2 regions of the Stenotrophomonas sp. STEN008 genome follow, and region 1 is predicted to be linked to the other one. Evidence: riboswitches for the same ligand, from Rfam matches in the RefSeq annotation. Region 1 holds a riboswitch; the other holds the start of a gene.

Region 1 (15,630 bases):
GTGGGCTACAAGCGCATGGTGCTGTGGACCAATGCCGCGCTCATCGACGCCCGCGGCCTGTACGAACGGGCCGGCTTCGAACTGATGACCGAGCAGCACGAGCAGCTGTTCGGCCAGCCACAGGTGTCCCAGCTCTGGGCGCGCTCTCTGGTCTGACCGGGATCAGGACGCGTGGATGCCGGCCGCGGCCAGGCTTACAGCCGGGCCCACGTCTGCACTTCGCCGGCGGCAAACGGCCCCAGCTTCTGCTTCACGATGCGGCCCTGTGCATCCACCAGCACGCTGTAAGGCAGCAGCCCCTGGGCATTGCCCAGCTGCACGCTGGCATCGCGCGGACCGGGCGTCTCCAGCACGATCGGGTAGTCCACCGGCACCCGCTGCAGGAAACGCTGCACATCTTCGGGTGTATCCAGCGCCAGCCCCAGCACCTGCACGCCGTCAGGTTGCTGCGCCTGCGCGAAGCGCGACAGTTCCGGCATTTCCTCGACGCAGGGCCCGCACCAGCTGGCCCAGACATTGATGAGCAGCGGCCGGCCGGCAAAACGCTGGCGCAGATCGAGCGGCTGTCCCTGCAGGTCCGGCAGCACCAGTGCGGGCAGGGCATCGCCTGCCTGCAGCACGGGCAGCGGTGCTGCAGGTGGCTGCACGTCTGGATCGCCAGCGTCCGCCGCCGGCACCGGCGTCAGCCGATGGCCGGCCCACAGGCCCAGGCCGGCAGCCAGCACCGCGGTCCACAGCAGCGCTGGCCGTTGCCACCTCATCGTGCGGTGCGCAGCAGCGCTTCTTCGACCACGGCCTGGGTAAGCAGGGTCGGCAGCACCGTCGGCGGTGCGCCGGGCCCGTACACCACGTAAAGCGGAACGCCCACGGCCTTGTGCTCATCGAGGAAAGCGGTGATCTGCGGGTCCACGTTGGTGTAGTCGCCGCGCATGTACACCGCGTTGGTGCGCCTGAGCAGCTCCCTGAACTCCGGTCGCGACAGCACGGCGCGCTCGTTCGCCTTGCAGCTCACGCACCAGTCGGCGGTCATGTTGACGAACACCACGCGGTTGTCGGCACGCAGGCGGTCGAGCAGCTGCGGCGAATACTCCACGACGTTCTCGCTGGTGGCCTGTGCCGCACGTGCCGGTGGCTTCAGCTGGGTCACGCCCCACACCGGTAACAGCGCGGCGATTGCCAGCAGCACGCCCAGCAGGCCGGCGGCGCGCTGGCTGCGCCAGCGGCTGCGCTCGAACAACCACAGGCCCAGGGACAGCAGCAGCAGTCCGCCCAGCGCCAGCGCCATGCCGTCCACGCCACGCTGCTTGCCCAGCACCCACAGCAGCCACAGTGCGGTGGCATACATCGGGAACGCCAGCACGTGCTTGAGCGTTTCCATCCACGGGCCGGGCTTGGGCAGGCGCCGCGCGAGCGCCGGCACGAAGCCGATCAGCAGGAACGGCAGGGCCAGGCCCAGGCCCAGGAACAGGAACACGGCCATCGCCTGTACGGGCGTGGCAACGAAGGCATAGGCGACCGCGCCTCCCATGAACGGACCGACGCACGCGCTGCCGACCACGCAGGCCAGCGCACCGGTGAAGAAATCGCCGGCCGGACCGCTGCGACGGGCGAGTGACTGGCCGAGGTTGCCCAGGCCACCGCCGAGGGTGAACACGCCGGACAGGCTCAGGCCAACCGCAAACATGATGTAGGCCAGTGCCGCGACCACGCCTGGGTGCTGCAGCTGGAAACCGATGCCCACCGCATTGCCAAGCATGCGCAGGCCGACCATCAGCGCGCCGATCACCGCGAAGGCGACCAGTACGCCCAGCGTGTACCACATGGCGTGGCTGCGGGCGCGCTCGGCGCTCTCACCGCTCTGTGCCAGGCCCAGCACTTTCAGCGACAGGATCGGCAGCACGCAGGGCATCAGGTTCAGTACGAGGCCACCGGCCAGTGCCAGCAGCAGCACCCACAGGAACGAACGGTCCGGATCCGGGGTCGTGGCCGGCGGGCGGGTACGCAGCGCGTTGTCGCCCCGCGCATCGGCGGCGAACCCTGCCTGCGCGCCGGCCACATCGGCACGCGCCGGTTCGCTGTTCGGCACGGTCGGCAGCAGGCGCAACGGGGTGCCGTTGGCCGCCTCGCGCGGTGCGGCGCTGCCCGCCGGCAGCGGTCGGATCATTTCGCTGCGTGGCGCAGGCTGGCCGGCGTGGGCGCTGATCTTTCCCGCGGGGATCGACAGCTTCACCCGGCGGGTCATCGGCGGGTAGCAGATGCCATCGGTCTGGCAACCCTGGAAGGTCACCACCAGTGTGCTGTCCACCGCGTCGGTCACCGTGCGGCGCAGCGGCAGCGGCACTTCGACCTGGTTGAAGTACACCGACACATCGCCGAAGTGCTCGTCGCGATGCGACTGCGCGGCGGGCCAGCGCGGCGTAGCAGCCAGCACACCGGCACTGCCTTCCAGCTTCAGCGAGGTGCGATCGCGATACAGGTAGTAGCCCGGCGCGGGACTGAAGCGCAGCAGCAGGGTGTTGCCATCGCTGGCGATCGCGTCGAAGCCGAAGGCCTGTTCGGAGGGCAGCGGAAGCGCCTGGCTGTTGCTGCTGCCGGGCAGGCGCAGGCCACCACCGCTGCCGGCCCCGGCAAGCGGAGTGTTGAACGCGCTCACGCCGGTGACCCGCGCGGTTGGCAGGGCGGCTGCGGCGCCACCGCCACCACCGGGCAGTGTCACCTGGACCACGCGCTTCTGCGGCGGGTAGCAGACACCGGCATCGGCGCAGCCCTGGTAGCGCACTTCCAGGCTGAGGGTGCCGGCCGCATCCGTCGGGGCGCCCGGCAGCGAAACCTGCAGGCGTTCGCGGTAGGTCTCGACCTCGCCGAAGAAATCGTCGTGGTGCTTGGTGCCGCTGGGCATCTGCAGCGCACCGGCATTGAAGGCCGGGTCGGCCTTGACGCTGGTGCGGTGGCGATAGAGGTAGTACCCCGGCGCGATCTTGAACTGCAGCTGGATCTGGTTCCGCTCCGGCGCACTGGCGGTCAGCGCGAACGCCTGATCCACCGGCAGCAGATCTTTCTCGTCCAGGGCGAATGCAGGCAGGGCCAGCGAGAGCAGGGCGCACAGCGCGGCGGCACGGGCAAACAGATTCATCAAGCGGTGTCCTCCCGGGTCTGCGCCCGGATCCAATCCAGATAGGCCGGCAGTCCGGCCCGGGCTTCGACCGCGATGCACTCGGGGAGTTCATACGGATGCAGTTCGACGATCCGTGCCATCGCTGCCTCCACGCGGCTGGCCGTAGTCTTCACCAGCAGCTGCAGCTCGGCATCGGTAGTGACCTCGCCCTGCCAGCGGTAGGTCGACTGCGCCCCTTCCAGGCGCGTCACGCAGGCGGCCAGGCGCTCGCCGACCAGCGCATGCGCGATGCGCTCGGCACTGGCCCGGTCCGGGCAGGTGGTCAACAGCAGCAGGACGGGATCGACGGTCGGCATGACCGTCGAGTATAGGGCCGCCGCCGGATCAAGGTCCGGCGGCGGCGATGGACCGCTGCGTTGCGCGGTCAGTTGGCCAGCTGGCAGGTCGCCGGCTTGGCCGAGGTGAACAACGCCGGCGTCGCCCACTCGGGGTGGTCGATGAACGGGTTGCGGTTGCCCTGGAAGCTGTAGATCACGTCGTTGCGCGCGCGCTCGGCGTCGTCCGGCGGATCGGACAGATGCCAGTCGATCAGGGTCGAGAGCAGGCCCATGTAGGCCGGCGAGCTGCTGGTCCTGACGATCCGGCTGCGGTCGTCGGTCAGCTCCAGGTCCGGCTCGGACTGGCCGGTGGCTGCATCCTTGCCGCCCTCGTAGCGGATCGCCATGTACATCACCGCGCGCGCCATGTCGCCCTTGCGATGGCCCCACACCTCGAAGGTGCCGGTGTTGCCGTCCGGCGTGCGCACCCAGTTGGAATTGCCCGGGTAGCCGCCGCTGCCGCCGCCATGGCCGTTGTTGGCCTCGGTGGCGCGCTCGCCACAGTTGGCATCGCACTTGCCGAACGGCTTGTTGCCGCGGTCGGCATTCCACTGCGCATCGGTCAGGTACAGCATGTGGGTGTCGGTGTAGGGCGCGTACGGCAGGCCCTTGTCGCCGGTGGTGCTGGCAAAGCCCAGCGAGTTCGGCCAGGTGTGCTCGCGGTTGTAGGTCAGGCCGCTGCCCGTGCCAGCGCGATCGCTGACCTTGGCGTAGCTGCGGTTGCGATAGGCATCGAGGATGCGGTTGGGATTGTTCGGATCCTCGTCGGCGATCTCCAGGATGGTCCAGGTGCTGGTGCCCGACCCGCTGTACGGATAGGCGGTGTGGCCCTTGATGGTCGCGTGCAGCGAGCAGCGCAGCTGGCTCGGGCTGGAGGTGTTGACCCTGGAGTAGTAGCCCGCCGGTACGCCGGGATTGCCCGGATCGGGGTTGCCCGTGGCGCTGGCCACGGTGAAGGCGATGCGGCTGTCGGCAGCCGGATGCGCGCCCTGCAGGTCGGTGATGCGCGCGGCGCGGATGTCGAAGCGGCAGGCCTCACCGGCCACCAGCGCGGTGTTGGTGGACAGCTTCACGCTCCTGCCGCTGGCCGGGTGGGTCAGCGGTACGCTGCCGGAGGCGCCGCAGCTCAGCGCGAAGGCGCCGCTGGCCAGGTTCACCGTCTCGCTGAACACCACTTCCAGATCGGCCGCGGCCGGGAACGTGCTGCTGCCCTGGGCCGGGGTGGTGGTGGACACCGATGGCGGCGTATTGGGGCCGGGCGTACCCCCACCGCTGAAGGTCTGGCCGTTGTTGCAGCTGCCGAAGGTGTGCGTCGCCGATTCGGCCCAGGTGAAGTGGGCGTACTGGCTGCCGCTGCCCGTCAGCTGCAGTGAGGTGCCAGGGGCCGTGCTGTTGGTCTCGGCCACCGGAATGTTCTGGCTGGTCATGCCTGCGGCAGGACCGCCGGAGGCAGTGATCGTGCCCTCATAGCTGAGGAACTGGACCACCTTGCCGCTGGCGTCGACCAGCGCGATGCCGTCGTTGGGACCGTTCTGGATGCCGTTGGTCGGATAGCTGACCACGGCCAGGGTGGCGCTGCCGCACCCGGCCGCGCTGCCGGCAGGGACGGCCGTGTTGGCGTACACCGAAGCGGCCGACGGCGTGCTGCCGTTGTAGAGATACAGCCGATAGCCGGACAGATCCTCGCCGGCGGTGGCCACGACCTCGATCGCCTCGCCGACGTCACCGGCTGCGGTGCTGTCGTCGTAATGCAGTTCGTTGATGAAGACCTCGGCCTGGGCCGGCGCGGTGGCCAGGGCCAGCACGCAGGCGGTGGCGAGCGGGGACAGCAATCGCATCGACGACTCCTTGTGATTGGGAATGCGCGGCCGAGCCTAAGGCCGATCCAGTGACACTTTGTCGTAAATGAACGTCAGATATCTGACAGTGCGACGTTGGTCACCTAATTCGGGGCCGCCCCACCGCACTGCCGCAGCGTCCGGCGCGGAAACTTTTTTCGCTATGCCCCTTGAAAGCCTCCCGGGGGGCTCCATCTCTGCCGTGCTCCCGACCTTGTCGGGTTTCTTCACGTGCGGTTCTGGCACTCGCCTGGTGCGAGTGCTAACATCGCCGGACTTTTTTAGACCAATCAATCACTTAAGAGGTCTCCTATGAGCATCAAGCCGCTGCACGACCGCGTTGTGGTCAAGCCGATCGAAGCCGACGAAATCTCCGCCGGTGGCATCGTCATCCCCGACTCGGCCAAGGAAAAGTCCACCAAGGGTGAAGTCGTGGCCGTCGGCCCCGGCAAGCCGCTGGACAACGGCAGCGTGCGCGCGCCGTCGCTGAAGGTCGGTGACAAGGTCATCTACGGCCAGTACGCCGGCAGCTCGTACAAGAGCGAAGGCGTCGAGTACAAGGTCCTGCGCGAAGACGACGTGCTCGCCGTCATCGGCTGAGCCCCGCCGCGACCTGTTTCAACCTGATCCCCACATCCCAGCCGCCGGGCACGGCCCGGCGCGACCAATGAGGTAATTGCAATGGCTGCCAAGGATATCCGTTTCGGTGAAGACGCCCGTTCGCGCATGGTGCGCGGCGTCAACGTTCTCGCCAATGCCGTCAAGGCCACCCTCGGCCCGAAGGGCCGCAATGTCGTGCTCGAGAAGAGCTTCGGCGCCCCGACCATCACCAAGGACGGCGTCTCCGTCGCCAAGGAAATCGAACTGGCTGACAAGTTCGAGAACATGGGCGCGCAGATGGTGAAGGAAGTTGCTTCGCGCACCAACGACGACGCCGGCGACGGCACCACCACCGCCACCGTGCTGGCCCAGGCCCTGATCCGCGAAGGCGCCAAGGCCGTTGCTGCCGGCATGAACCCGATGGACCTCAAGCGCGGTATCGACAAGGCCGTCGTGGCTGCCGTCACCGAGCTGAAGAACATCTCCAAGCCGACCGCTGACGACAAGGCGATCGCCCAGGTCGGCACCATCTCGGCCAACTCGGACGAGTCGATCGGCCAGATCATCGCTGACGCGATGAAGGAAGTCGGCAAGGAAGGCGTGATCACCGTTGAAGAAGGCTCGGGCCTGGACAACGAGCTGGACGTGGTCAAGGGCATGCAGTTCGACCGCGGCTACCTGTCCCCGTACTTCATCAACAACCAGCAGTCGCAGACCGCTGACCTGGATGACCCGTTCATCCTGCTGCACGACAAGAAGATCTCCAACGTCCGTGACCTGCTGCCGGTGCTGGAAGGCGTCGCCAAGGCCGGCAAGCCGCTGCTGATCGTGGCCGAGGAAGTCGAAGGCGAAGCGCTGGCGACCCTGGTGGTCAACACCATCCGTGGCATCGTCAAGGTTGTGGCCGTGAAGGCCCCGGGCTTCGGCGATCGTCGCAAGGCGATGCTGGAAGACATGGCCGTGCTGACCGGCGGCACCGTGATCTCCGAAGAAGTGGGCCTGTCGCTGGAGAAGGCCACCATCAAGGACCTGGGCCGCGCCAAGAAGGTGCAGGTCTCCAAGGAGAACACCACCATCATCGACGGCGTGGGCGACAAGGCTGCGGTCGAATCGCGCGTTGCGCAGATCAAGACCCAGATCCAGGACACCTCCTCGGATTACGACCGCGAGAAGCTGCAGGAACGCGTGGCCAAGCTGGCCGGCGGCGTTGCCGTGATCAAGGTGGGTGCGTCCACCGAAATCGAAATGAAGGAAAAGAAGGATCGCGTCGACGACGCCCTGCACGCTACCCGTGCAGCCGTTGAAGAAGGCGTGGTTCCGGGCGGCGGCGTTGCACTGGTCCGTGCGGTCACCGCGCTGGCCGGCCTGAAGGGCGCCAACGAAGACCAGAACCACGGCATCCAGATCGCCCTGCGCGCGATGGAAGCCCCGCTGCGCGAGATCGTCGCCAACGCCGGCGAAGAGCCGTCCGTCATCGTCAACAAGGTCAAGGAAGGCAGCGGCAGCTTCGGCTACAACGCCGCCACCGGTGAGTTCGGCGACATGCTGCAGTTCGGCATCCTGGACCCGACCAAGGTGACCCGTTCGGCGCTGCAGAACGCGGCCTCGATCGCTGGCCTGATGATCACCACCGAAGCCATGGTTGCCGAAGCTCCGAAGAAGGACGAGCCGGCCCTGGGCGGCGCCGGTGGCATGGGCGGCATGGGTGGCATGGGCGGCATGGACTTCTAAGGTCCGCTGTTCCCGATGAAGTGAAAAACCCCGCCGCAAGGCGGGGTTTTTTTTGTGGGCGTTCCGCCCCCTCCGCTGGACGTGGACCGTGGTCGACCTGTCAGCGCACGAATGCCTTCGTGGCGCCGTATTCCCAATCCCACGGCACCCCCGTCTCGCCCAGCACGAAGCGCACCAGTGCCGGAAAGGCCGCTTCGGCGCGCACATCGTTGCCCAGGATCACCACGCAGCGTTGGCCTTGTTCGACGCACACCAGCGTGTTGCCCACCGCATCGTCATGTCCGCCCTTGTAGAAGCCTGCGCCTTGTGCACCGGTGAATGTCACCACGCCCAGTCCCGCAGCCAGGTTTCTGCGCCGCTGCGCCACCGGCAGTTCCGGCTGCAGCGTCGGGAACTGGCTGGCGGTGGTGATCGGCAGCTGCGGCCGCACCAGCTCCCGGCGCATCGATGCCGACAGCCCCTGGCCACTGACATAGCCGGCCGCGAAATTGCCCATGTCGGCGATGGTCGTGTCCATCGAACCGGCGGCACGCACGCGGCTGCGTTCATCGTGCGGTTCCGTCGTGCCTTCGGCGGTCCAGCCGTCGGCCAGATTCGTGGCGAAATCCTCGCGCCACATCATGCTGGTGCGGGGCATGCCGAAGCGGTCGAATACGCGCTGCTGCATGAGCGTACCCACGTCCAGGCCCAGCCCGCGCTCCAGCACGAACTGCAGCAGGATCAGGCCTTCGCCGGAATAGCCATAGCGGCTGCCCGGATCGAAGTGGAATTTCAGTTTTCCGTCCGGCTCCAGGAATGCAAAGTTGGCAAAGCCGCTGGCATGGTTGAGCAGCAGGCGCGGGGTCAGCCGGCGCCAACGTTCGTCGCCGGCCAGCACGGTGTAATCGGCGTACTTCTTCGGCTCGGCCGGATAGTCCGGTAGCGGTCTGTCCAGCGCGCTGGCGATGCTGGCATCCAGATCGATCACCTTGTCCTGTGCAAGCTGCGCGATCAGGTGGCCGAAGGCCATCTTGGTCAGCGATGCCGCATACATGACCGTGTCGGTCTGCAGCGGTTCGCCGGCAGCGTTGCGCTCGCCATAGGCGGCAACGTGCACGACCTTGCCACCGTCGACGACGGCCACTGCCATCCCGCGGGCGTGAGCCACCTGCATCAGGCGCTTGGCTTCGGCATCGATCCGGGCCGGGGAGGGCACGGGAGGGGGAGCGGCCATTACGGCGGCGGGGAACAGCGTCAGCAACAGCAGGACGGCACGGCGCATGCGTGGAACTCCTGGCGGGACGTGGCGCGATGCTACCGCAGCTTCGGCTGCTTGCAGCCCCCTGCGCGAGGAGTGCGCCCGGCCGGGCCCGGCGGCAGGCCCCGTAGGTGTTGCGTTCCATCCCGTCATGAATATGATTAGGCGCCTAAACATATTGGAAATCACTGTGCTTGAGGCAAAACATGGCGCCCTTCTGGACGAGGCCCGGCGACGTGGCCACGCCAATGTCGCCCTGCTGCATCTGTGCTTCCAGCTGCTGTCGCTGTCCTCGGCGATCGATCGCGACTGCGCCAGCCGGCTGGCACCGCACGGGCTCAGTGAAGGCCGCTTCATCGTGCTGTTCCTGCTGCACGGTGCCGGCGGCACACTGTCGCCGCATGCGCTGGCCGAACGTGCAGGCGTGACCCGCGCCACCATCAGCGGCCTGCTCGATGGCCTGCAGCGCGAAGGGTTGCTGCAGCGGCGCAGCGATGCGGACGATGGCCGTCGCCTCCAGATCGTGCTGACCGCGCAGGGCAAGCGCCTGGCCGAAGACCTCTTCAATCAGCACACGCAGTGGATCGCGGGCCTGTTCAACGGCCTGGACACTGCCGAGCAGGTGCAGCTCTCACAGCTGCTGGCCAAGGTGTGGCAGCACACCGGCGGCGGACGGAAGGACCTGCAGTGAGCGCAGCGATCAGCCCGGCGCGAAAGCATCAGCTGGATACCGGGGCAGCCGCCAGCACGCATCTGGCGGAATGTCTGGCCGTGGACTTCGCGGTGTTGCTGCAGACCGTTGCGGTGCTGCCGGAGACTGCCATTCAATGCATGCGCGATGCCGCCAGCAAAGGCATTACCCAGCGCATGGTTCTGGCGGCAACGCTGTTGCGTGAGGCCAGGCAGGGTGATCCTGCACAGTGGCAGTCGCATGCATCCGACACCGTGCGCGGCTGGGCCTGCTACCTGATCGGTGGCGATGCCACCGCCTCCCTGCCGGTGAAGCTGGAGAAGATGCGCCCGTTGGCCGATGATCCGCATTTCGGCGTGCGCGAATGGGCGTGGCTGGCGCTGCGCACCGACATCGTTGCCGGGCCACTGCTGGCGCTTGAATGCCTGCAGCCGTGGACGCAGGAACCGTCCGCCCATCTGCGCCGGTTTGCCTGTGAAGCACTGCGTCCCCGTGGCGTCTGGGCGGCGCACATCGCTCTTTTCAAGCAGCATCCCGAACACGCGCATTCGCTGCTGGAGGCACTGGCTGATGATCCCGAACGCTATGTGCAGGATTCCGTCGGCAACTGGCTCAACGATGCCGGGAAGACCCAGCCGCAGTGGCTGCGTGACCTGTGCACACGCTGGCAACGCGAGCGCGACAGCCCTGCCAACGCCTACATCCGCAGGCGCGCACTGCGTTCACTGTGATCCGGCGGGTGCCGGACCATGACCGGGCCATCGGGCCCGGTCACATTGCGCGGACGCGGCTAGTGGGGCTGCAGGCGTTCGGCCGCATGCGTGGCCAGCCCCAGGGATGCCAGCATCAACCCTTCCATCACCCGGTCGCTCACGTGATGTTCGGGCGCGGCATTCTGGCGGCAGCGTTCGGCGGCCAGCAGCACCTCCTGCACGATGCGCAGGCCGGCCAGTGCGCCATCGGCATCGGCCAGCATCATGCGTCGGCCGTTCGCTGGATGGCGCTCGGGCCAGGGTTGGCCATCGGCGTCCGCACCGCTGCCGATGCGTTGCAGGTGGGCGACCAGACTGTTGGGATCGAACGGCGCCTGATCGGCATTGGCCGGATCGGGGTGGGCACCGGGGAAGGGAACGTGTGGTGTGTTCATGGCGTGTGCTCCGTACAGGACAGACGACACCGCCACCGGAAGAGGTGGCGGACGGTACGTGGCGGCAAAGACCGGGAGATGCTGATACCGGCGGGCGCAAGCGCCCCCACGCACCGCCCGCCATGGAACGCGGACGGATTGCCAGCCGGCGCCGCGCAAGGCGACGCCGGCTGACAAGCGTAAACAACATCTCCTCGGGCTTTGCCGACCCGGCCACCCTTTTCCGGTGGCAAACCATCTTGAGCACATGTCCGCGTGGAATGCCAAGGCAGTACGCGACACGTCATGAACGCGGCGGAAGTATCGCATATGCCGTTGCCCGTATAACCGCGCATCGAGTGCCTGCAGGCCGCCTCCAGGCCGGGGCGTGGAAAGTGTGGAAAGGCGTTCTCAACCTGCGGGCACAATCGGTCCAGTCACGACATGAGCGATCCGCGTGACGGCACATGCGCTGGTGCGCCAGACGCGGTAAACAGTGCATTGCCCACGTCTACCCACAGGGAAGTCGATCATGCAGAGCACGCTCCAGGTCACGCTGTTCGGCCCTCCCGGCGACACCCCGGCGTTGCAGTTGCCGGATGTGGACGGGCCCTCGGTGGCGATACCGGAATCGACCCTGCGGCGGCTGGTCTCCGATCTCTACACGGCGCGGTCCCTGCTCAACCCCGAGCAGTTGGAGGAGGCGAGGCGGGAGCTGGACCAGGTGCTGGAGCGCTGGGCCGATATCCACGAGGGCCTGCTGCTGGACGTGGAAGTGCATGGCAGCCGCTAGATCGCCGTGCTGCTGAACCGCTTCCCCAGTTGCGGATGAAACATTTTGTGCTGCGCAGAAGCTGTGCTATCAATACATCCCATGAACGCAGCCGCTACCCGCTTTTACTGGTATTACTTTCCGAAGCCACTGGCGGAGGAAGGACTGCGCTCACCCTGAAGAAAGCTTCAGACGCATTCCCGAAAGCCGCCAGCGAACCTGGCGGCTTTTTTCATGCCGCCTCGCTGGGGACCCCCTACGTACCGGAGACCTCCCCCATGCCCCCCCATACCGACGACCTGCGCATCCGCACCATCGAACCGCTCACACCGCCTGCCCAGCTGCTGGCGATGCTGCCGTGTGACGATGAAGCCTCCGGCACCGTCAGTGCTTCGCGCGCGGCCCTGCACCAGATCCTGCATGGCCGCGACGATCGCCTGGCGGTCGTGGTCGGCCCGTGTTCGATCCACGATCCGAATGCGGCCATCGAGTACGCACAGCGCTTGAAGCCGCTGCGCGACGCGCTGGCCGGCGAGCTCGAGATCGTCATGCGCGTGTACTTCGAGAAGCCGCGCACCACGGTGGGCTGGAAGGGCCTGATCAATGACCCGGACCTGGACGGCAGCTTCCGGATCGACAAGGGCCTGCGCATTGCCCGCGGCCTGCTGCGCGACATCAACAAGCTGGGCCTGCCGGCCGGCGTTGAATTCCTCGACGTGATCTCGCCGCAGTACATCGCCGACCTGGTGGCATGGGGCGCGATCGGCGCACGCACCACCGAAAGCCAGGTGCACCGCGAACTGGCCTCCGGCCTGTCGTGCCCGGTGGGCTTCAAGAACGGCACCGATGGCAACGTCAAGATCGCGGCCGATGCGGTCGGCGCGGCCTCCAACCCGCATCACTTCCTGTCGGTGACCAAGCAGGGCGGCACCGCCATCGTTTCGACCACCGGCAACCCGGATTGCCATGTGATCCTGCGCGGCGGCAAGCAGCCGAACTACGACGCGGCCAGCGTGGCCGACGCCTGCCAGGCACTGGCCAAGGCCCGGCTGCCGACGCGGCTGATGATCGATGCCAGCCATGCCAACAGCCTGAAAAACCCGGAAAACCAGCCGAAGGTGATCGAAGACATCGCCGTTCAGCTGGAGGACGGCGAACAGCGCATCGTGGGCGTGATGATCGAGAGCCATCTGGTGGGAGGCCGGCAGGAACTGGTGGAAGGCCAGCCGCTGGTCTACGGACAGAGCATCACCGATGGCTGCATCGACTGGGACACCACCGTGACGGTGCTGGAGCGACTGGCTGCGGCCGTGCGCGCCCGTCGCGAAGTGACGGTGTCAGAAGCCGCCTGAGCGCGGCATGTGTGTGGATGGCGGCCTGCGCCTGCGGGGGTGCGGCCGCGATCAGGGCCGGTCGGAGTTGGAGACCGGCCCGTCCGCACCGGCGATGCGCCTGGCGCTGCGCATGAGCGACAGCGCCAGGTCCATCGCCGGGGTGGTGCAGGGCACGAAGGGGAGCGCCGGGCCACGCCCGGCGAACACGCCATCGTTCAATGCACTTCGTCGTGATACACGAACTTCGGCATTTCCCAGCGGTAGTGGATCGCCAGCAGGCGCAGGGCGAAGCCGCCCGCCAGGCAGCACAGGATGGCCGTGGCATCGGGCACGTTCCAGTGCAGCAGCAGCAGATAGGCGGCGCCGGTCAGCAGCGCGATGATCGCGTACAGCTCCTTCTGGAAGATCAGGGGCACTTCGTTGCACAGAATGTCGCGCAGCACGCCGCCGAACGCACCGGTCAGCATGCCTGCGATCAGCACGATCGGTGTGGCATGACCGGCCTCGCGTGCGATCGAGCAACCGATCAGGGTGAAGGCGATCAGGCCCAGGCCGTCGAGCACCAGGAAGGTGCGGCGGAAGTGGTGCATCCAGCGTGCGACCCAAGTGGCGATCAGCGCCGCGCACACGGTGAAGCCGAGGTACTCGGGATGTTTGACCCAGCCCAGCGGATAGTGGCCAAGCAGGATGTCGCGCAATGAACCACCGCCGAGCGCGGTAACGCAGGCGATCATGACCACGCCGAACAGATCCATGCGGCGGCGTCCCGCGGACAGTGCGCCGGTCATGGCTTCGGCGGAAATGGCGATCAGGTAGATGATGGACAGCAACATGGAACAGGCTCCGGACGCGGTGGGGCCGGCCATGCGCGGACGCCGCCATTGCCTGCGCAATGACGGGATGACGATGACCGGTGCCGCTCCCGCTGTCCTTTTGCCTGAGAGTTCAGCGGCGTAGGCCGCGTGCCCCTTCGGCGGATCGTACCGGGCATGCCCGGTGACCTCTCTCCAGCTCGGCGAGTCGAATGCATGGTTGGTGGGATTCCAGCCCACCGGCCTGAGCGATCATGGGAGCCTGCGCCTTCGGCGGGCGCCAGCGCGGCGCCTCTCTCCTGCATTCGCGGGCAGTATATCCGCTGCGGTGCAGCACGGCATAATCCCGGCATGGCCCCGTCCCACCGCCCGTGGTTCCTGTACCTGCTCGAATGCCGCGATGGCAGCTACTACGCTGGCATCAGCACCGACGTGGACGCGCGTTTCGCGGCCCATCGCGCCGGTACGGGGGCGCGCTACACCCGGGCCCGCCCGCCGCTGCGCATCCTGGCCGTGCGTGAGTACCCGGACCGCTCCGCGGCTTCGCGCGCCGAGTGGCAGCTCAAACAGCTACCGCGCGAGCGCAAGCTGGCGTGGTTGCAGGCGCCGACCGAGGGAATTCTTTAGAGACGGGCCGTGCTCGGCTCCGGCCCTCCGCCATCACTAGGTTCAGGACATTCACAACATGCGACGACAGGAACTCTGACCATGCGATTATCGCTGCGACCATCGACACAGGGATCGATCCGATGAAGGTCCGTTGGATGCTGCTGTTGACCCTCTGCTTGGCCCTGCAGGCCTGCACGCAGACACCGGCACCGCCGTCGCCGCTTCAGCACGGGCAGATCGGTACCGCCGCCGAGCTGGCCTCGCAGCGTGGCCTGACCGCGCCGAATACGCCCCGTTTACGCCGCGATCTGGTGCCGGCCGAACTGGTCGATCTGATTCCGCTCGCCGAAAAATGGGGCATCGGCGATGACCTGCTGCGCAGCGAGATGCAGGAACGTGCCACTGACGCGGAGAAGCAAGCGATGGGCGATGCATTGAAAGACCGTCATGCGCGTATCACCGCGTGGCTCGACAGCCTTCCGCCGGGGCAGTCAATGTCCGACGAGGCCGCTGCGTTCATGTATATGCAGGTGAGTGCTGACGAAATGGGCCTGATGCAGCAGTAGGTTCACACCATGTGGGGTCAGATCCCCACAGGAAAGGGATCTGACCCCGTTGCAGACCTGCGCTACCGTTTCGGCCGGCGGTCATCCTGGTCATCGCCGAAGATGATGCGTGCGCTGCGCTGGTAGCTCCAATACGCCACCGCCCAGTTCAGCAGCACCACGATGCGGTTGCGGAAGCCGATCAGGAAGAACACGTGCGCGGCCAGCCAGAACCACCAGGCCAGCACGCCCGACAGCTGCAGGCGCCCCAGGTGCACGATGGCGGCCATGCGGCCGATGGTGGCCAGGTTGCCGTAGTCCGCGTACTTGAAGGGCCCGGGCTCCGGCCTGCCGTGCAGGCGTGCACGGATGACCTCGGCCACGTACTTGCCCATCTGCTTGGCGGCGGGCGCTACGCCGGGCACGGGCTTGCCGTTGGCCTGGTTCACCGCGGCCAGATCGCCGGCCACGAACAGTTCCGGATGCCCGGGCAGGGTCAGGTCCGGCTGCACCTGCACGCGCCCGGCACGGTCCAGTGGCACGTCCAGCGTGCGCGCCAGCGGCGAGGCGGCCACGCCGGCCGCCCACACCACGGTGCGCGCCGGCACGAACTGGTCACCCAGCGTGAAGCCCTGGCTGTCGATGTTGCTCACCGGCGTTCCGGTCAGCACTTCCACACCCAGCTTTTCCAGCTGCCGGCGCGCCTTCAGCGAGAGCACTTCCGGGAACGAGGACAGCACGCGTGGACCGGCTTCCACCAGGCGCACCTTGGCGCTGGCCGGATCGATGTGGCGGAATTCATTGCGCAGCGTATGGCGTGCAATCTCGGCCAGGGTGCCCGCC
Region 2 (15,630 bases), on a different contig from region 1:
GCACCAGCACGTGGGTCGCCATCCAGATCGCGCCGAGCAGGAACAGCCACGGCCGATCCAGCAGCGACAGCAGGTTCATCTGCATGCCGATGCAGGCGATCAGGAAGTACAGGAACACCGTGCCCAGGCGCGAGGCACCCGCCGCTTCCAGACGACGTGCACGGGTGAAGCTCAAGCCCAGGCCCATCGCGGTGGACAGCAGGATCACCCAGACGAACTGGCTGTCCAGGCTGAACTGGCTGGCCCAGCTGACGTTGGCCTTGAACCAGCCCGACAGCGGCTCGGCGATCGCGTGCGCCAGGCCGACACCGCCCAGGGCAACGCCGACGATCACCATCAGGTCGGTCATGCTGGGAATACGCGCGTTCTGCGCTTCATAGGCGCTGATGCGCGCCTTCATCTCGTCGATGGCACGGGTGTCGGCACCGTTGCGCGTGTCGATCTGCTGCGCGCGGTTGGCCAGGAACAGCAGGATCGCCATCCACAGGCTGGCGCAGGCCACATCGACCACGGCGAACTGCCCGAAGGTCGTGGCATCGGTACCGAAGATCTCGCGCATGGCGACCATGTTGGCGCCACCGCCGATCCAGCTGCCGGCCAGCGCCGCCATGCCAGCCCAGGTGTCACCGGCCACGGTTTCCGGGTGGATCAGCTTCATCACCTGGAACGAGACGATGGCGCCGAGCATGATGCCGGCGGTACCGGCACAGAACACGAGCAGCAGCTTCGGGCCGAGCTTGATGACCCCTTTGAGGTCGATCGACAGGGTCAGCAGGACCAGCGCGGCAGGCAGCAGCACATCGCGTGCGACTGGGTTGTACAGCGACGTGTTGTGGCCATCGATGACACCGGCGGTGTTGTAGATGGCCGGGATGAAGTAACACAGCAGCAGGGCCGGCACCCAGGCGAAGATCTTCTTCAGCAGGGGGGTGGGACCACTGGCGGCCCAGAAGATCAGGGCCAGGGTGGCGGCAATCAGGCCCAGGCCAACGATGTCGTTGTTGATAAGGGCAGTAGCGGGTTCGGTCGGCATGGGATCCTCTGTCGATCGAAAGAGCGGAAAAAAAAGCGCCGCATAAGGCGGCGCGGGTCGAGATTAACACCCTCTTCACGGCGGGTCATGCTGCAGTGCCGGCCTCGCCTTTCCCGAAACGGAGCGTGTCCATGCAACTGGGTGCCTTCTCGGTCAGCCTTTCGGTCAAGGACCTGGCCGCCTCCCGCGCGTTCTATGAGGCACTGGGCTTCTCGGTGACCGGCGGCGATGCAACGCAGAACTGGCTGGTGATGCGCAACGATGGTGTCGTCATCGGCCTGTTCCAGGGCATGTTTGAAGGCAACCTGCTGACCTTCAACCCGGGCTGGGACCAGCACAAGCAGGAACTGCCGCGTTTCCAGGACGTCCGCGAACTGCAGGCAGCGCTGGATGCGCAGGGTATCGCGCTGCAGGTCCGGGCCGATCCCGACAGTGAAGGCCCCGCCTTCCTGCAACTGATGGATCCGGACGGCAACGTGATCCTGGTCGACCAGCATGTGCCGCGGCCGAAGGCCTGACCCCGCGACTGCGATCATCCGCCTGGGCGCGAAGCACCGAAATCCAGCGTGGCCTGCGTCCCGCGCGGCTCGCAGGGCTGCAGCTGCAGGGTCCAGCCCAGGTGCTCGCACAGGCGCGCGATCAGGTCCAGGCCGATCCCGCCACGATCGACACGCTCTCCCCGGGCCATGCGTGCGTGGATCGCAGCGATCTCCTCCGGGCTCATGCCATGCCCCGGGTCCTGCAGGGTCAGCACCGCCGAAGCGCTCAGGCGCAGTTCGATGTGCCCGCGGCCGCTGTTCTCGATCGCGTTGCGCAACAGGTTGCCGATCGCCGCCTGCACCACCGCCAGCGGGGCAACGATGTCCACCGGCGCGGCCTGGATACCGATGCTCAGGTCCTTGTCGCCCAGCAGATGGCGATGATGCTCGACGATGTCCGGCAGCAGCTGGTCCAGTGCGATGCGCTCGGCACGCGCCGCCAGCCGCGCCGGATCGCGCGCAAGCACCAGCAGCAGTTCGATCAGTTGCTCCACGCCCTGCGCGGTGCGCAGCACGCGCTGGATCTGCTGCCGGGCACGGTCCGGCAGGCCCGGCTGCTCCAGGGCCAGCTCGGCGGCGCCGGTCATCACCGCAATCGGGGTGCGCAGCTCATGGCTGGCAGTGCTGATGAACACCCGCTCGCGTTCAACGAACTGCTCGTTGCGTTCGAGGTAGTCATTCAACGCATCGGCGATGGTGTGCAGCTCGGAACTGCCACGCGGGTCGACATCGATGCGCTGGCCCTGCGCGCCCGGCCGCAACGCGCCGATGCGCTGCGCCAGGAGGCTGAGCGGACGCACCATGCGCTCCATGCCGAAGGACGCCATCAGCACGGTGACGAAGATCATGATCACCCCGGCCAGCATCACCCACCGCGTGGCGAACTGCTCAAGGTCGTGGAAGTCGGAGATGTCCAGCACCAGCGCAACGCGCCCCATCGAGTCCGTATCACGCACCATGACCGCCGTTTCGCGGTCCTTCACCATCACCCCGTCATGCAGGCCGGGATGCAGGGTGCGCAGGCTGTCAGGCAGGTTCACCGCGTCGAAACGGTACAGGCTGAGCGTGTCCGAGTCCTGCCATCGATAGTGTGGCTCGTGCTCGACATGCTCGACGATGCTGTCCAGTTCGGAGTTGAGCAGCGCGCGCCAGGCGGCGTGTTCGGCGTGCTCGTGCACATAGTTGCCTACGCTGAACACCGCCAGCGAAAGCAGTGCCAGGTAGCCCAGCAGCCACCACAGCACGCGGCGGTACAGCGGGCCGGGTCTACGCACCTTCATCGTCATTCCTGCCGGCCTCGGCGGCGGTGGGCAGGGCCAACCGGTAGCCGACCCGCGGCAGCGTGTGGATCAGCTTGTCCACGAACGGTCCATCCACGCTGCGGCGCAGTTCGTAGACATGCGAGCGCAGCAGGTCGCCGTCCGGTGGCTCGTCGCCCCACAGGGCGAATTCGAGCTGCTGGCGGGTGACCGCGCCGGGGCTGGCGCGCATCAGCACTTCCAGCAGCTTGCGGCAGGCCGGATACAGATGCAGGACCTGTCCGGCGCGCTGCGCCTCCAGGGTCGCCAGGTCCAGCACCAGATCACCCACCTGCAGCCGCTTGCGGGGGTTGCGTCCCTGTGCCCGCAGCAGCAGGGCCTCCAGCCGCACTTCCAGCTCCGGCAACGCGAACGGCTTGGTCAGGTAGTCATCAGCGCCGGCACGGAAGCCGGCAATCTTGTCCGGCAGTTCGTCGCGTGCGGTCAGCATGATCACCGGCACCTCCGAGCCATGCTCGGCACGCAGGCGGCGCAGCACTTCCGGCCCTTCCATCCGGGGCAGCATCCAGTCCAGGATCACCGCGTCATAGGGATGGCTGCCCGCCAGATGCAGGCCGGTGATGCCATCGGGAGCCACATCCAGCACATGACCGCGCGACTCGAAGTAGTCGAACAGATTGGCCACCAGCTGCCGGTTGTCCTCGATCACCAACAGGCGCATGCATGAAAGTTCCACGGAAGTTCGTACCATGGTAGCGCCACGCATGTCGGAATGAGGTCGCCCCGGCGATACTCCGACGCTTTTCCCACCCCCGCCGCCTCAAAATGGCCGTTTTGCTCCCGGAGCCTGCCGTGCCCGTAGCCCTGCCCCGCCGTTGGCGCCTGCCCCTGCTCTGGCTGTTGATCATCGCGGCACTGGCTGCCGGCATCGGCATGCGCCAGCCGCAGCCACCGGACGAACCCCGCTTCGTACTGGCCGCCAGGACCATGGTGGAAAGCGGGGAATGGCTGCTGCCGCACCGTGGCAGCGAGCTGTATGCGGAGAAGCCGCCGGTGTTCATGTGGCTGCAGGCCGCGGCCTACGAAGCGGTAGGCAGCTGGCAGTGGTCGTTCCTGCTGCCTTCGCTGCTGGGGGCCCTGCTCAGTCTGTGGTTGGTGTCGGATCTGGCACGCCGACTGTGGTCGCCGCGCCACTCCCTCTATGCCATCGGTGCCCTGTTCTGCACCCTGCAGTTCGGCCTGATGGCCAAGCGTGCGCAGATCGATATGGTGCTGGTCGGGATGACCACGCTGGCCCTGTGGGGCCTGCTGCGGCATCTGTGCGAGCGACGCAATGTGCCGGCGCTGTGGCTGGCCGGCTTTGCCGCCGGCCTGGGCACGGTGACCAAAGGCGTAGGTTTCCTGCCGCTGCTGATGGTGCTGCCCTGGTTCGGCTGGTGGCTGTACCAGCATCGCCGCGGCCGTCGCATCGAGGGCCCGCACCCGGCGACCCTGCTGTGGCTGATCCCTGCATTCCTGCTCGGCGTGGCCGTCTGGCTGGCCCCGCTGGGCTGGGCCCTGCTGCACGAACCCAGTGCCTCGCTGCAGTCCTATGCGCATGAACTGCTGTTCAAGCAGACCGGCACCCGCTATGCCAACGCCTGGCACCACCGGCAGCCGGTCTGGTACTACCTGCAGGTGATCCTGACACTGTGGCTGCCGGGTGCCCTGTTGCTGCCGGTGCTGGCCCGCCCGTGGTGGCGGCGCCTGCGCCGTGGCGACCGCCGGCAGTGGCTGCTGCTGGGGTGGGCGCTGCTGGTGCTGGTGTTCTTCAGCGCCAGCCCCGGCAAGCGCGAGGTCTACCTGCTGCCGATGCTGCCTGCCGTGGCCCTTGCCGCCGCGCCCCTGCTGCCCGGCCTGCTGCGCAGGCTGTGCGTGCGCCGGTATCTGTTCGGTTACAGCCTGGTGCTGATGCTGGCAACCGCCGTGCTGGGCGTGATGCTGCTCACCGAAAGTCACTGGGCGCAGGCGCAGCTGCAGCGGCGTGCGATGCCCGACACCCTGCTGCCGGTGCTGGGCGACGGCCTGCTGACGTTCGCGATCGCCGTGGCTACCCTGGCCGTGTGGTTGCGCGTGCGGCGCGCCGCCACCCTGGTACTGCTCACCCACGGCCTGCTGTGGATGCTGTACGGCCTGGTGCTGATTCCGGCGCTCGACCCCTACGCCTCGTCGTCGGCGCTGATGCGCCGGGTCGGCGCGAGGATCGGCCCCGATGCCGAACTGGCACTGGTGGCCTGGCGCGAGCAGAACCTGCTGCAGGCCGACCGCGCCGTGCGCGAGTTCGGCTTCAAGCGGCCCTGGCCTGAACAGTGGCACGACGCCGGCCCCTGGCTGGCCGAAGCACCCGACCGGCGCTGGCTGCTGGTACTCGACAAGGCCATGAGTCCCTGCGTGGATGCCGCCCAGGTGATCGACATCGGCGTCGCCAACCGCAACCGCTGGCAACTGGTGCCCGGCACTGCCTGGGATTCCGGCTGCCACGCCGAGCGGGCCGGCGCCAACGAAGAAGAAGACTGAATCATCCCCCACGCGGGCCGGCGGTTAACCCGGCCCGAACGCAGGTCCGACCCTTCTCCGACATCAACCTGACGAGCATGGCGCCGGTTCATCGTCACGGTGTTTTCCTGCATGTCCGTCCGTCCTCCCGTCTCCGGGGTTGCTTCGGCCTACTCCACGCTGGCATCGCGGTTCGCCGTGACCCACCTGTGGCTTCCACTGCTCATCGTGCTTCCCCTGTTCGCCGTGTTCATGGAGGGGGGAGCCGATCAATGGCTGGCTGACCACCTGTTCCGGTTGGAGGGCGGCCGCTGGGCACTGCAGGACGCGTGGTTCACCCGTTCGCTGGTGCACCGGGGCGGCAAGTGGTTCAGCACCGCCGCGGCGCTCGTGGTGATACTGCTGAGCTTTCACCACTGGCGCCGCGGACGTGATCGCACCCTGCGGTGGGCGCTGCTTTATGTCGTAATTGCCCTGGCTCTGGGAACCGGCGGCGTGTCTCTGCTGAAGTCGCTGGTGCCGATGGACTGCCCGTGGGATCTGCTGCGCTACGGCGGCCACCAGCCTTATATCGGGCTTTTCAGCCATCGTCCGGCCGACATGCCGGTGATCGCGTGCTTTCCCGCCGGCCATGCCAGTGCCGGCTATGCCTGGCTGAGCCTGTACTTTTTCGCCCTGCTGTGGCGTCCTGCCTGGCGCTGGACCGGCCTGGCACTGGGCCTGGGCAGCGGGCTGCTGTTCGGCATCAGCCAGCAGCTGCGGGGTGCACATTTTCTGTCGCATGACCTTGCCACAGCCCTGCTGTGCTGGCTGCTGTCACTGGGGCTGTACGTTCTGGTCCGCCATCACCTGGACCGCACCAACCGCCTGGAGGCGAACGCATGAATGCTTCGGTCCAACGCTCGTTCCGTGTGCCATCGCTGGCCGTCCTGCGCAGCTGGCGGCCACAGCTGTCCACCGAGGCGTTGATCGCGCTGACCAGCCTGTTCTTCGCCCTGGCCGGCAACGGCCTGTTCTGGCGCAGCGCGATGGCCAGCCACCCGGAGAGCCTGCGCTACGCGGTGTCGCTGCTGCTGTTGCTGCTCGGCACGCATGGCCTGCTGCTGGGCCTGCTGGTCTGGCGCTGGAACGCCAAGTTGGTGATCAGCGCGCTGCTGCTGGTAACGGCCTTCGCCGCCCACTACATGAGCCGTTACCACATCTATCTGGACGCGGACATGCTGCGCAACGTGCTGGCGACCGATCCGAAGGAAAGCCGCGAACTGATGACGGTCTCGCTGCTGTGGCCGGTACTGCTGCTGGCGGCACTGCCGATGGTGCTGGTGTGGCGGGTGCAGCTGCAGCGGCGCAGCTGGGGGCGCAGCCTGCTGTGGCGCCTGGGCTTCCTGGCGGTGGCTGCGGTGACCGCTGTTGGCGGTGCACTGATCTCGTTCCAGGACGTCTCCGCACTGATGCGCAACCAGCGTGAAGTGCGTTACCTCGCCACCCCGGCCAACGTGCTGCTGGGTCTTCCACGTGCACTGCGCGGCGACAACCCGGTGCAGCGCGCGCCGAAACTGCCGATCGGCACCGACGCCAAGGCCACCCCACGCGCTCCGGCGAGCAAACCGCGGCTGCTGGTAATCGTGATGGGCGAGACCGTGCGTGCACAGAACTGGGGCCTCAACGGCGGCCGCAATACCACGCCGGAACTGGCCCAGGCACCGGTGATCAACTTCCCCGACATGCACTCCTGCGGCACCAGCACCGAAGTTTCGCTGCCCTGCCTGTTCTCGCCATGGGGACGCCACGACTACGACGAGAAGAAGATCCGCGCGCACCAGTCGCTGCTGCACGTACTGAACCGTGCCGGCATCGCACCGCTGTGGCGTGACAACCAGTCCGGCTGCAAAGGCGTGTGCGAAGGACTGGACTTCCAGTCGCTGTCCGATGCGACCACCCCGGGCCTGTGCGCCGACGGCCGCTGCATGGACGAGATCCTGCTGCAGGACCTGGCCACCCAGGTGCGTGCCAAACCCGGCGACCGCGTGGTCGTGCTGCACCAGCTGGGCAACCATGGCCCGGCGTACTTCGAGCGCTATCCGGCCGCCTTTGCCCGCTTCAAGCCAACCTGCGACACCCGTGACATCGGCCGTTGCTCACGCGAAGAGATCACCAACAGCTATGACAATGCCGTGCTGTACACCGATCATTTCCTGAGCAAGACCATCGGCACGCTGCAGGGCATGCAGGACTACGACACAGCGATGATCTACCTGTCCGACCATGGCGAATCGCTGGGTGAGAAGGGCCTGTACCTGCACGGCGTGCCCTATGCGATCGCCCCGGCCGAGCAGACCCGCGTACCGATGACGATGTGGTTCTCGCCGGGCTTCGCCAGCAGTCGCGGGCTGGACCTGCAATGCGTGCGCAAGCGTTCGGCAGCGTATACCGACCACGACAACCTGTTCCCGTCGGTGCTGGGCCTGATGCAGGTGAAGACGGCGCTGTACGAGCGCGATCGCGACGTGTTCGCCGGCTGCGAGAGTTGAGGGGGGTTCGGCAGGGCTTGCAGCCCTGCACCCGCAGAAGCCGAGGCAACGTCAAAAGCCGAAGCGCATTCCGTGGGATGGCGGGGCACTGTGGGTTCGCGGGGACGGCGCAAGTACGTCCATGTAGCCTTGGTCGCGCCATCCATGGCGCTCACACCCCGCAAACCCACAGTACCCTGCCTTCGACAGGTTCACTCCGCTGTTGGTAGGTGAAATTCCGGGGTCAGATCCGTCTTCCTGCGGAAAACGGATCTGACCCCAATTTGATTGTCGATACCTGACAGATGTGCCGACCAAGGTCGACACCCACCAACAGCCGCCGCGATCTGTCAGAGGTGGGGCGGTGTGGGATTGCAGGACCGTTGGCGCCATGGATGGCGCCATCGAGCCCCCATGGATGGGTTTACGGCGTGTCCTGCAAGCCCACACCGCCCCGCCATCCCACGGATAGCCCGCTGTTGCTGTTGCTTTGGCCTTTGCCCTTGCTGGAAGGCTTCTGCGGGTGCCGGGCGCGGCCCGGCCGACTTCCGCCACTTGCGGTGGCAGCGCCTGCCCACTAGCCTTCGGCCGTCGTTCACCACCCAAGGACCGCCCGTGAAACACCGTCATCTCCTGCTGGCCGCTGCTGTCGCCGCCGCCACGCTGGCCCTGGCTGCCTGCAAGAAGGAAGCGTCCCCCGGCGCCGAGACCGCCGGCAGCAGCGCACCGGCCGGCGAGACCGCCGACCAGTTCGTTGCCCGCATCAATGCCGAATACAAGGCTGCCTATCCGGAGATGACCTCGGCGCAGTGGCTGTCTTCCACCTACATCAACAGCGATTCGGAGCGCATCGCGGCCAAGGCCAACGAGCGTTCACTGACCCAGCTCAACAGCTGGATCGAGCAGGCCGCGAAGTTCGAGGGCCAGCCGATGAGCGCAGACAGCAAGCGTGCGATCCATCTGCTGAAGCTGATGTCCTCGATGCCGGCACCGCGCGACCCGGCCAAGCTGGCCGAGCTGACCCAGATCGCCACCCGCATGGAGGGCAGCTACGGTGCCGGCAAGTACTGCACCGATGCCAACGACCCGGCCTCCTGCCGCCAGCTGGGGGAACTGGAACAGGTGCTGGCACGCAGCCGCGACTACGACGCGCAGCTTGACGCCTGGCAGGGCTGGCACAGCACCACGCGGAACATGCGTGGCGACTACCAGAAGTTCGTCAGCCTGGTGAACGAAGGTGCCAAGGGCATGGGCTTCACCGATGCCGGGCAGATGTGGCGCAGCGGCTATGACATGCCGCCGGAGCAGATCGGGCCGGAAACCGACCGCCTGTGGGAGCAGGTCAAGCCGATGTACGAGCAGCTGCACTGCTACGCGCGCGGGAAGCTGGACAAGACCTACGGCAAGGACAAGGCCGAGGTGGGTAATGGCCTGATCGCCGCGCACCTGCTGGGCAACATGTGGCAGCAGGACTGGTCCAACCTGTGGGACCAGCTGGAGCCCTATCCCGGTGCCGGAAGCCTGGACATCACCGCAGCACTGGAAAAGCAGTACCAGACCAACCTGAGTGCTGCGCTGGCCAAGGCTGGCAGGGATGCCAGCGTCGCGGGCCAGTACAGGGCACAGCGCGAAGCCGAACTGCGTACCGCGAAACAGATGACCGAGCGCGCACAGGATTTCTACGTGTCGCTGGGCATGCCCTCGCTGCCGCAGTCGTACTGGGACAAGACCCAGTTCATCAAGCCTGACGACCGTGACGTGGTCTGCCACGCCAGCGCCTGGGACATGAACATGGAAGGCGATGTGCGCACCAAGATGTGCATCAAGCCGAACGAAGAGAACTTCACCACCATCTATCACGAGCTGGGCCACATCTATTACGACCTGGCCTACAACCCGTTGCCGCCCCTGTTCCAGGGCGGCGCCAACGATGGCTTCCACGAAGCAATCGGCGACACGATCGTGCTGGCGATGACGCCCAAGTACCTGAATTCGATCGGTCTCGTTGATGCACCGCAGGAAAGCCGCGAGGCCGTGATCAACGCGCAGATGCGCATGGCGCTGTCGGGCGTTTCATTCCTGCCCTTCGGCCTGATGATCGACCGCTGGCGCTGGGGCGTGTTTGATGGATCGATCACCGCCGACAACTACAACAAGGCATGGTGGGATCTGAAGGCCAAATACCAGGGCGTTGCCCCGGCCAGCACCCGCGGCGAGGAGTTCTTCGATCCGGGCGCGAAGTACCACGTGCCGGGCAATACGCCGTACACCCGCTACTTCCTCGCCCGCATCCTGCAGTTCCAGTTCTACAAGGGCCTGTGCGATGCATCGGGTTACAAGGGCCCGCTGCACGAGTGCACCTTCTACGGCAACAAGGAAGCCGGCCAGAAGTACTGGGCGATGCTCAGCAAGGGCGCCAGCCAGCCGTGGCAGGCCACGCTGAAGGAGCTGACCGGCACCGACAAGCTGGATGCCGGCCCGATGATCGAGTACTTCAGCCCGGTCAATGAGTGGCTCAAGCAGCAGAACGAAGGCCAGATGTGCGGCTGGCAGGCCAGCGCTGCGGCCCCGGTGGCGAAATGAGAAAAGGGGCGGATCCGCGAGGATCCACCCCTTTCGTTCCGGTGGCGCCGGGCCATGCCCGGCGGCCTTGATCACACCGCTGCGTTCGCCGGGCATGGCCCGGCGCTACCCCCTACAGGTCAGCTGTTCTTGTTCGCCGCCCGCGCGGCGGCCAGCTCGGCCTTGTATTACTAGAAGGTCTGGCCCTTCTCCCTGGCCTCGGCCTGCGCGGCATCGCGCAGCGCGTCGGAATACATCAGACGCACCGGCGTACCGTTGCGCTCGTGCAGTTCACCGGCCTGCATGATCAACGCCAGTACCTGCGCGGCGCTCTCGCTATGCCCGGCGATACGGCCATCCATGCCCAGCACCCACTCGCCATCGCGGCGCACGACACCTGCCAGCAGCGTGCGCTGCGCATCACGCAGTTCGGCATGCGGCTCCACCGGCGAAGTCTGGGCAGCGGCCTTGTTGGCAGCCTTCTCTTCCTGGCGGCGGCGCTGGTCGCGACGGGTCTTGGAGGTGGTGGACATGGGGGCGGCATCGCTACGGGGGGGCGCAAGGATAGCGCACCCCGGCCGTGGCGCCGCTTCACGGGTCGCCCGCCACCGCCCCTGCGGCCGGTCAGAGGTCCGTGACCAAGGCCTGCACTGCGCGCTCACGGCGGTGTTCCCAGTACCAGAACACAAACCCGGCGGCGAAGAAGCCGGCCTGGCCCAGCGCCAGATGCAGCGGGCTGGCACTGAGCAGGGGCGACACGACGCCGGCCACCACGGTGCTGACCATCAGCTGCGCGAAGGCCTGCAGCGACGAGGCCAGGCCGCGCTGGTGCGGATACATGTCGAGCACGGCCAGCGCCAGGATCGGGAAGATCAGCGCCATGCCCATGCCGCCCAGGAAAATGGGCAGTACCGCCCACGGCAGCGCGAACTGCGGCGCCAGCACCACGTAGCCGACGTTGAGCAGTGTCGACAGCGCGCACAGGGAGAAGCCGATGGTCACCTGCCGGGTCGGCGTGGTGTGCCCGGCCATGCGCCCGGACAGGAACGCGCCGGCCGTCATGCCACCGATGGTGGGAATGAACAGCCAGGCGAAGTCGCCTTCGCCCAGATGCAGGTGCTGCATCACGAACACCGGCGCGGACGCGATGTACAGGAAAATGCCGCCGAAGCCGATGCTGCCGGCCAGTGCCAGGCGCAGGAAACGCGGGTTGAAGCCGATGCGCACATAGTCACGCAGCAGTGCGCGCGGCGACAGCGGTACCCGCGCCTCCGGCGGATGCGTTTCCGGCAGGAAGCGCGCGGTGGCCACCAGCAGCAGCAGCGAGAAAACCACGAGGAACCAGAAGATCAGCGGCCAGCCGGCACCGCTGAGCAGAATCCAGCCACCGATGATCGGGGCGATGGCCGGCGCGATGCCGAACAGCATCGAGACCTGGCTCATCAACCGCTGGGCGTCATGGCCGTGGTACAGGTCACGGATCACCGCGCGGCCGACGATCATGCCCACGCCCGCCGACAGGCCCTGCAGCGCGCGGAACGCCAGCAGGGTCGGCAGGTCAGTGGACAGCGCGCAGCCGACCGAGGCCCCGGCAAACACCACCAGGCCGCCGAGGATCACCCGCTTGCGGCCCCAGGCATCGGACAGCGGCCCGTGCGCCAGGCTCATCAGGCCATAGAACAGCAGGTAGACGCTGATGGTCTGCTGGACGGCCACCTCATCCACCGCCAGGCGCTGGGCCAGCTGCGGGAAGGCCGGGAAAATGGTGTCGATGGAGAACGGGCCGAACATGGCCAGGCCCGCGAGCAGCAGGGCCATGCGACGAGTGGACGGAGCAACAGCGGCGGTCATGTGAACGGTGTCCGGCAAGGCCATGCGCGGCACGCACGGCGGGCGCCGGTCCCGCTGCAGCAGGGACGGCGCCAGATGAATTCGGGTATCCGCTCATCATAGGCGGGGAATGCGCCCGATGCCATGCAGCACCGCACAAAACGCACGCCCCGGGCCATCGGCCATTCAGGCGCCGGCCCTGCCCGGGCGGCCCCGGCAGCAGGCCATAACCGGCTATAATCGGCGGGCAACACGGTGGGAGAAGCGGAACACCGCTGCCGAAGGCGCAACGCCCGTAATCGCTCAGGCCCGATACCACCCGCAACACAACTCTGGAGAGACCGGTTCGATCCGGCGCCGAAGGGGCACGAAGCTGCGGCCAGCCGCGCTTCCAAACTCTCAGGCAAAAGGACAGAGGGGCGCCCCGCAGCCCGCCATCCGGCGGCTTGTGCCCGTGCGTGTGCCCTTTCCTGACGGATCCTTCGCCATGTCCCAGAACACCCCTTCCCTGCGTGAGCTCGAGCACCACAGTGCGTTCGTCGAGCGCCATATCGGCCCCAATGACGCCGAGATCGCGCAGATGCTCGACGTCGTCGGCCACGCGTCGCTGGATGCGATGACCGATGCCATCGTGCCGGCCAAGATCAAGTCGCCGGCAGCGCTGGCGCTGCCGGAGTCGATCACCGAAGTGGAGGCGCTGGCGAAGATCCGCGCGATCGCCGACAAGAACACCGTGCTGCGCAGCTTCATCGGCCAGGGGTATTACGGCACCCACACGCCGAACGTGATCCTGCGCAACATCCTGGAAAACCCGGCCTGGTACACCGCCTACACCCCGTACCAGGCAGAGATCTCGCAGGGCCGCATGGAAGCGCTGATCAACTTCCAGACCCTGTGCGCCGACCTGACCGGCATGGAGATCGCCAACGCCTCGCTGCTGGACGAAGCCACCGCAGCGGCCGAAGCGATGACCCTGGCCAAGCGTTCGGCCAAGTCGAAGTCGGACACCTTCTTCGTGCACGATGCCGTGCACCCGCAGACCCTGGAGCTGCTGCGCACCCGCGCCGAGCCCATGGGCATCGTGCTGCGCGTCGGCACCCCGGCCGAAGCGCTGGAAGCAGACAGCTTCGGCGTGCTGCTGCAGTATCCGGATACGTTCGGCCAGGTGGCCGACTACCGGGCACTGGTCGAGGCCGTGCATGCACGCGGCGGCCTGGTCGCCGTGGCCACCGATCTGCTGGCGCTGACCCTGCTCGCCGCACCGGGCGAATGGGGCGCGGACATCGTGGTCGGCAACAGCCAGCGTTTCGGCGTGCCGTTCGGCTTCGGTGGCCCGCACGCGGCGTTCATGGCCTGCCGCGATGCCTACAAGCGCTCGATGCCCGGCCGCCTGATCGGCGTCTCGATCGATGCGCAGGGCAACCCGGCCTACCGCCTGACCCTGCAGACCCGCGAGCAGCATATCCGCCGCGAGAAGGCCACCTCCAACATCTGTACCGCACAGGTCCTGCTGGCGGTGATGGCCTCGATGTACGCCGTCTACCACGGTCCGGAAGGCCTGACCCGCATCGCCCGCCGCACCCACCGCCTGGCCGCGATCCTGGCCGCCGCACTGCGCAAGGCCGGCGTGCAGGTTGCTGGCGACTTCTTCGACACCCTGCACGTCACCGGTGTGCACGCCGATGAGATCCACGCCAAGGCGCGCGCCGCCGGCTACAACCTGCGCGCGATCGACAGCGACTCGGTCGGCATCAGCCTGGACGAGACCGCCACCCGCGCCGATGTGGTCGCGCTGGCCGCCGTCTTCGGTGCCCAAGCCGATGTCGATGCACTGGATGCCAGCACCGCCGACGCGCTGCCGGCCGGGCTGCTGCGCCAGTCCGCGTTCCTGACCCATCCGGTGTTCAACACGCACCACAGCGAGCACGAACTGCTGCGCTACCTGCGTTCACTGGCCGACAAGGACTTGGCGATGGACCGCACGATGATCCCGCTGGGCTCGTGCACCATGAAGCTCAACGCCACCGCCGAGATGATCCCGGTGACCTGGCCGGAGTTCTCGCAGATCCATCCGCTGGTGCCGGCCGACCAGGCGCTGGGCTACAAGGAACTGATCGAGTCGCTGGAAGCGATGCTGGTCGAATGCACCGGCTACGATGCGGTCAGCCTGCAGCCGAACTCGGGTGCACAGGGCGAGTACGCCGGCCTGCTGGCGATCCGCGCCTACCACCGCTCGCGTGGTGAGGAGCATCGCGACATCTGCCTGATTCCGGATTCGGCCCACGGTACCAACCCGGCCTCGGCACAGATGTGCGGCATGAAGGTGGTGGTCACCAAGACCGATGCCAACGGCAATGTCGATGTCGAGGACATCCGCCTCAACGCCGAGAAGTACAGCGACCGCCTGGCCGCGATCATGATGACCTACCCGTCCACGCACGGCGTGTTCGAGGAGGAGGTGGTCGAGATCTGCGAAATCATCCACAAGCACGGCGGCCAGGTGTACACCGACGGTGCCAACATGAACGCCCTGGTCGGCGTGGCCAAGCCGGGCAAGTGGGGTTCGGACGTTTCCCACCTGAACCTGCACAAGACCTTCTGCATCCCGCACGGCGGCGGCGGCCCGGGCGTCGGCCCGTGCGCGGTCAAGGCGCACCTGGCCCCGTTCCTGCCGGGCAAGTTGGGTGACAACGGCCCGGTCGGCATGGTCAGCGCCGCCAGCTTCGGCAGCGCCTCGATCCTGCCGATCAGCTGGATGTACATCGCGATGATGGGCCGCGAGGGCCTGCGCAAGGCGACCCAGGTCGCGCAGCTCAATGCCAACTACATCGCCAAGCGCCTGGCGCCGCACTTCAGGACGCTGTACACCGGCCGCAACGGCCTGGTGGCGCATGAGTGCATCCTCGATGTGCGCCCGCTGGAGAAGAGCAGCGGCATCGGCGCCGAGGACGTGGCCAAGCGCCTGATCGACTTCGGCTTCCACGCGCCGACGCTGAGCTTCCCGGTGGCCGGCACGCTGATGGTCGAGCCCACCGAAAGCGAGTCGCTGCATGAGCTGGACCGCTTCATCGATGCCATGATCCAGATCCGCGAGGAAATCCGTGCGATCGAGGATGGCCGCCTGGACCGCGAGGACAATCCGCTGAAGAACGCGCCGCACACCGCCACTGCGGTGACGGCCAGCGAGTGGACCCACGCCTACCCGCGCGAGCTGGCCGCCTTCCCGCTGCCCAGCCTGAAGCTGCAGAAGTACTGGCCGCCGGTGGCCCGCGTCGACAACGTCTACGGCGACAAGAACGTGATGTGCGCCTGCATCCCGGTCGACGCCTACAAGGACGATGAAGTCGAAGCGTGATTGACGG

The links. A riboswitch is a leader RNA that binds a small molecule or an ion and turns the genes downstream of it on or off. The one in region 1 is predicted to bind glycine.
Region 2: linked by a shared signal. The riboswitch ahead of gcvP (aminomethyl-transferring glycine dehydrogenase) and the one ahead of ACVOME_RS00350 (trimeric intracellular cation channel family protein) in region 1 are both predicted to bind glycine.

Annotation. Positions count from the first base shown of each region.
Region 1 is NZ_JBRRET010000001.1:61,281-76,910, reverse strand. Features, by position in the region: gene ACVOME_RS00415 (bifunctional helix-turn-helix transcriptional regulator/GNAT family N-acetyltransferase) at 1-156, shown strand, start outside; gene ACVOME_RS00410 (TlpA disulfide reductase family protein) at 195-761, opposite strand; gene ACVOME_RS00405 (protein-disulfide reductase DsbD family protein) at 758-3,136, opposite strand; gene cutA (divalent-cation tolerance protein CutA) at 3,133-3,471, opposite strand; gene ACVOME_RS00395 (endonuclease) at 3,540-5,330, opposite strand; gene ACVOME_RS00390 (co-chaperone GroES) at 5,643-5,930, shown strand; gene groL (chaperonin GroEL) at 6,012-7,661, shown strand; gene ACVOME_RS00380 (serine hydrolase domain-containing protein) at 7,762-8,922, opposite strand; gene ACVOME_RS00375 (MarR family winged helix-turn-helix transcriptional regulator) at 9,089-9,589, shown strand; gene ACVOME_RS00370 (DNA alkylation repair protein) at 9,586-10,320, shown strand; gene ACVOME_RS00365 (hypothetical protein) at 10,380-10,736, opposite strand; gene ACVOME_RS00360 (hypothetical protein) at 11,248-11,508, shown strand; gene ACVOME_RS00355 (3-deoxy-7-phosphoheptulonate synthase) at 11,766-12,839, shown strand; gene ACVOME_RS00350 (trimeric intracellular cation channel family protein) at 13,037-13,654, opposite strand; glycine riboswitch at 13,737-13,842, opposite strand; glycine riboswitch at 13,856-13,945, opposite strand; gene ACVOME_RS00345 (GIY-YIG nuclease family protein) at 13,985-14,260, shown strand; gene ACVOME_RS00340 (hypothetical protein) at 14,398-14,808, shown strand; gene ACVOME_RS00335 (NAD(P)/FAD-dependent oxidoreductase) at 14,871-15,630, opposite strand, start outside.
Region 2 is NZ_JBRRET010000036.1:24,387-40,016, forward strand. Features, by position in the region: gene ACVOME_RS15205 (DUF819 family protein) at 1-1,033, opposite strand, end outside; gene ACVOME_RS15210 (VOC family protein) at 1,165-1,551, shown strand; gene ACVOME_RS15215 (sensor histidine kinase) at 1,566-2,852, opposite strand; gene ACVOME_RS15220 (response regulator transcription factor) at 2,839-3,552, opposite strand; gene ACVOME_RS15225 (ArnT family glycosyltransferase) at 3,684-5,387, shown strand; gene ACVOME_RS15230 (phosphatase PAP2 family protein) at 5,499-6,251, shown strand; gene ACVOME_RS15235 (phosphoethanolamine transferase) at 6,248-7,897, shown strand; gene ACVOME_RS15240 (M2 family metallopeptidase) at 8,492-10,459, shown strand; gene ACVOME_RS15245 (hypothetical protein) at 10,630-10,971, opposite strand; gene ACVOME_RS15250 (multidrug effflux MFS transporter) at 11,063-12,289, opposite strand; glycine riboswitch at 12,591-12,693, shown strand; gene gcvP (aminomethyl-transferring glycine dehydrogenase) at 12,756-15,623, shown strand.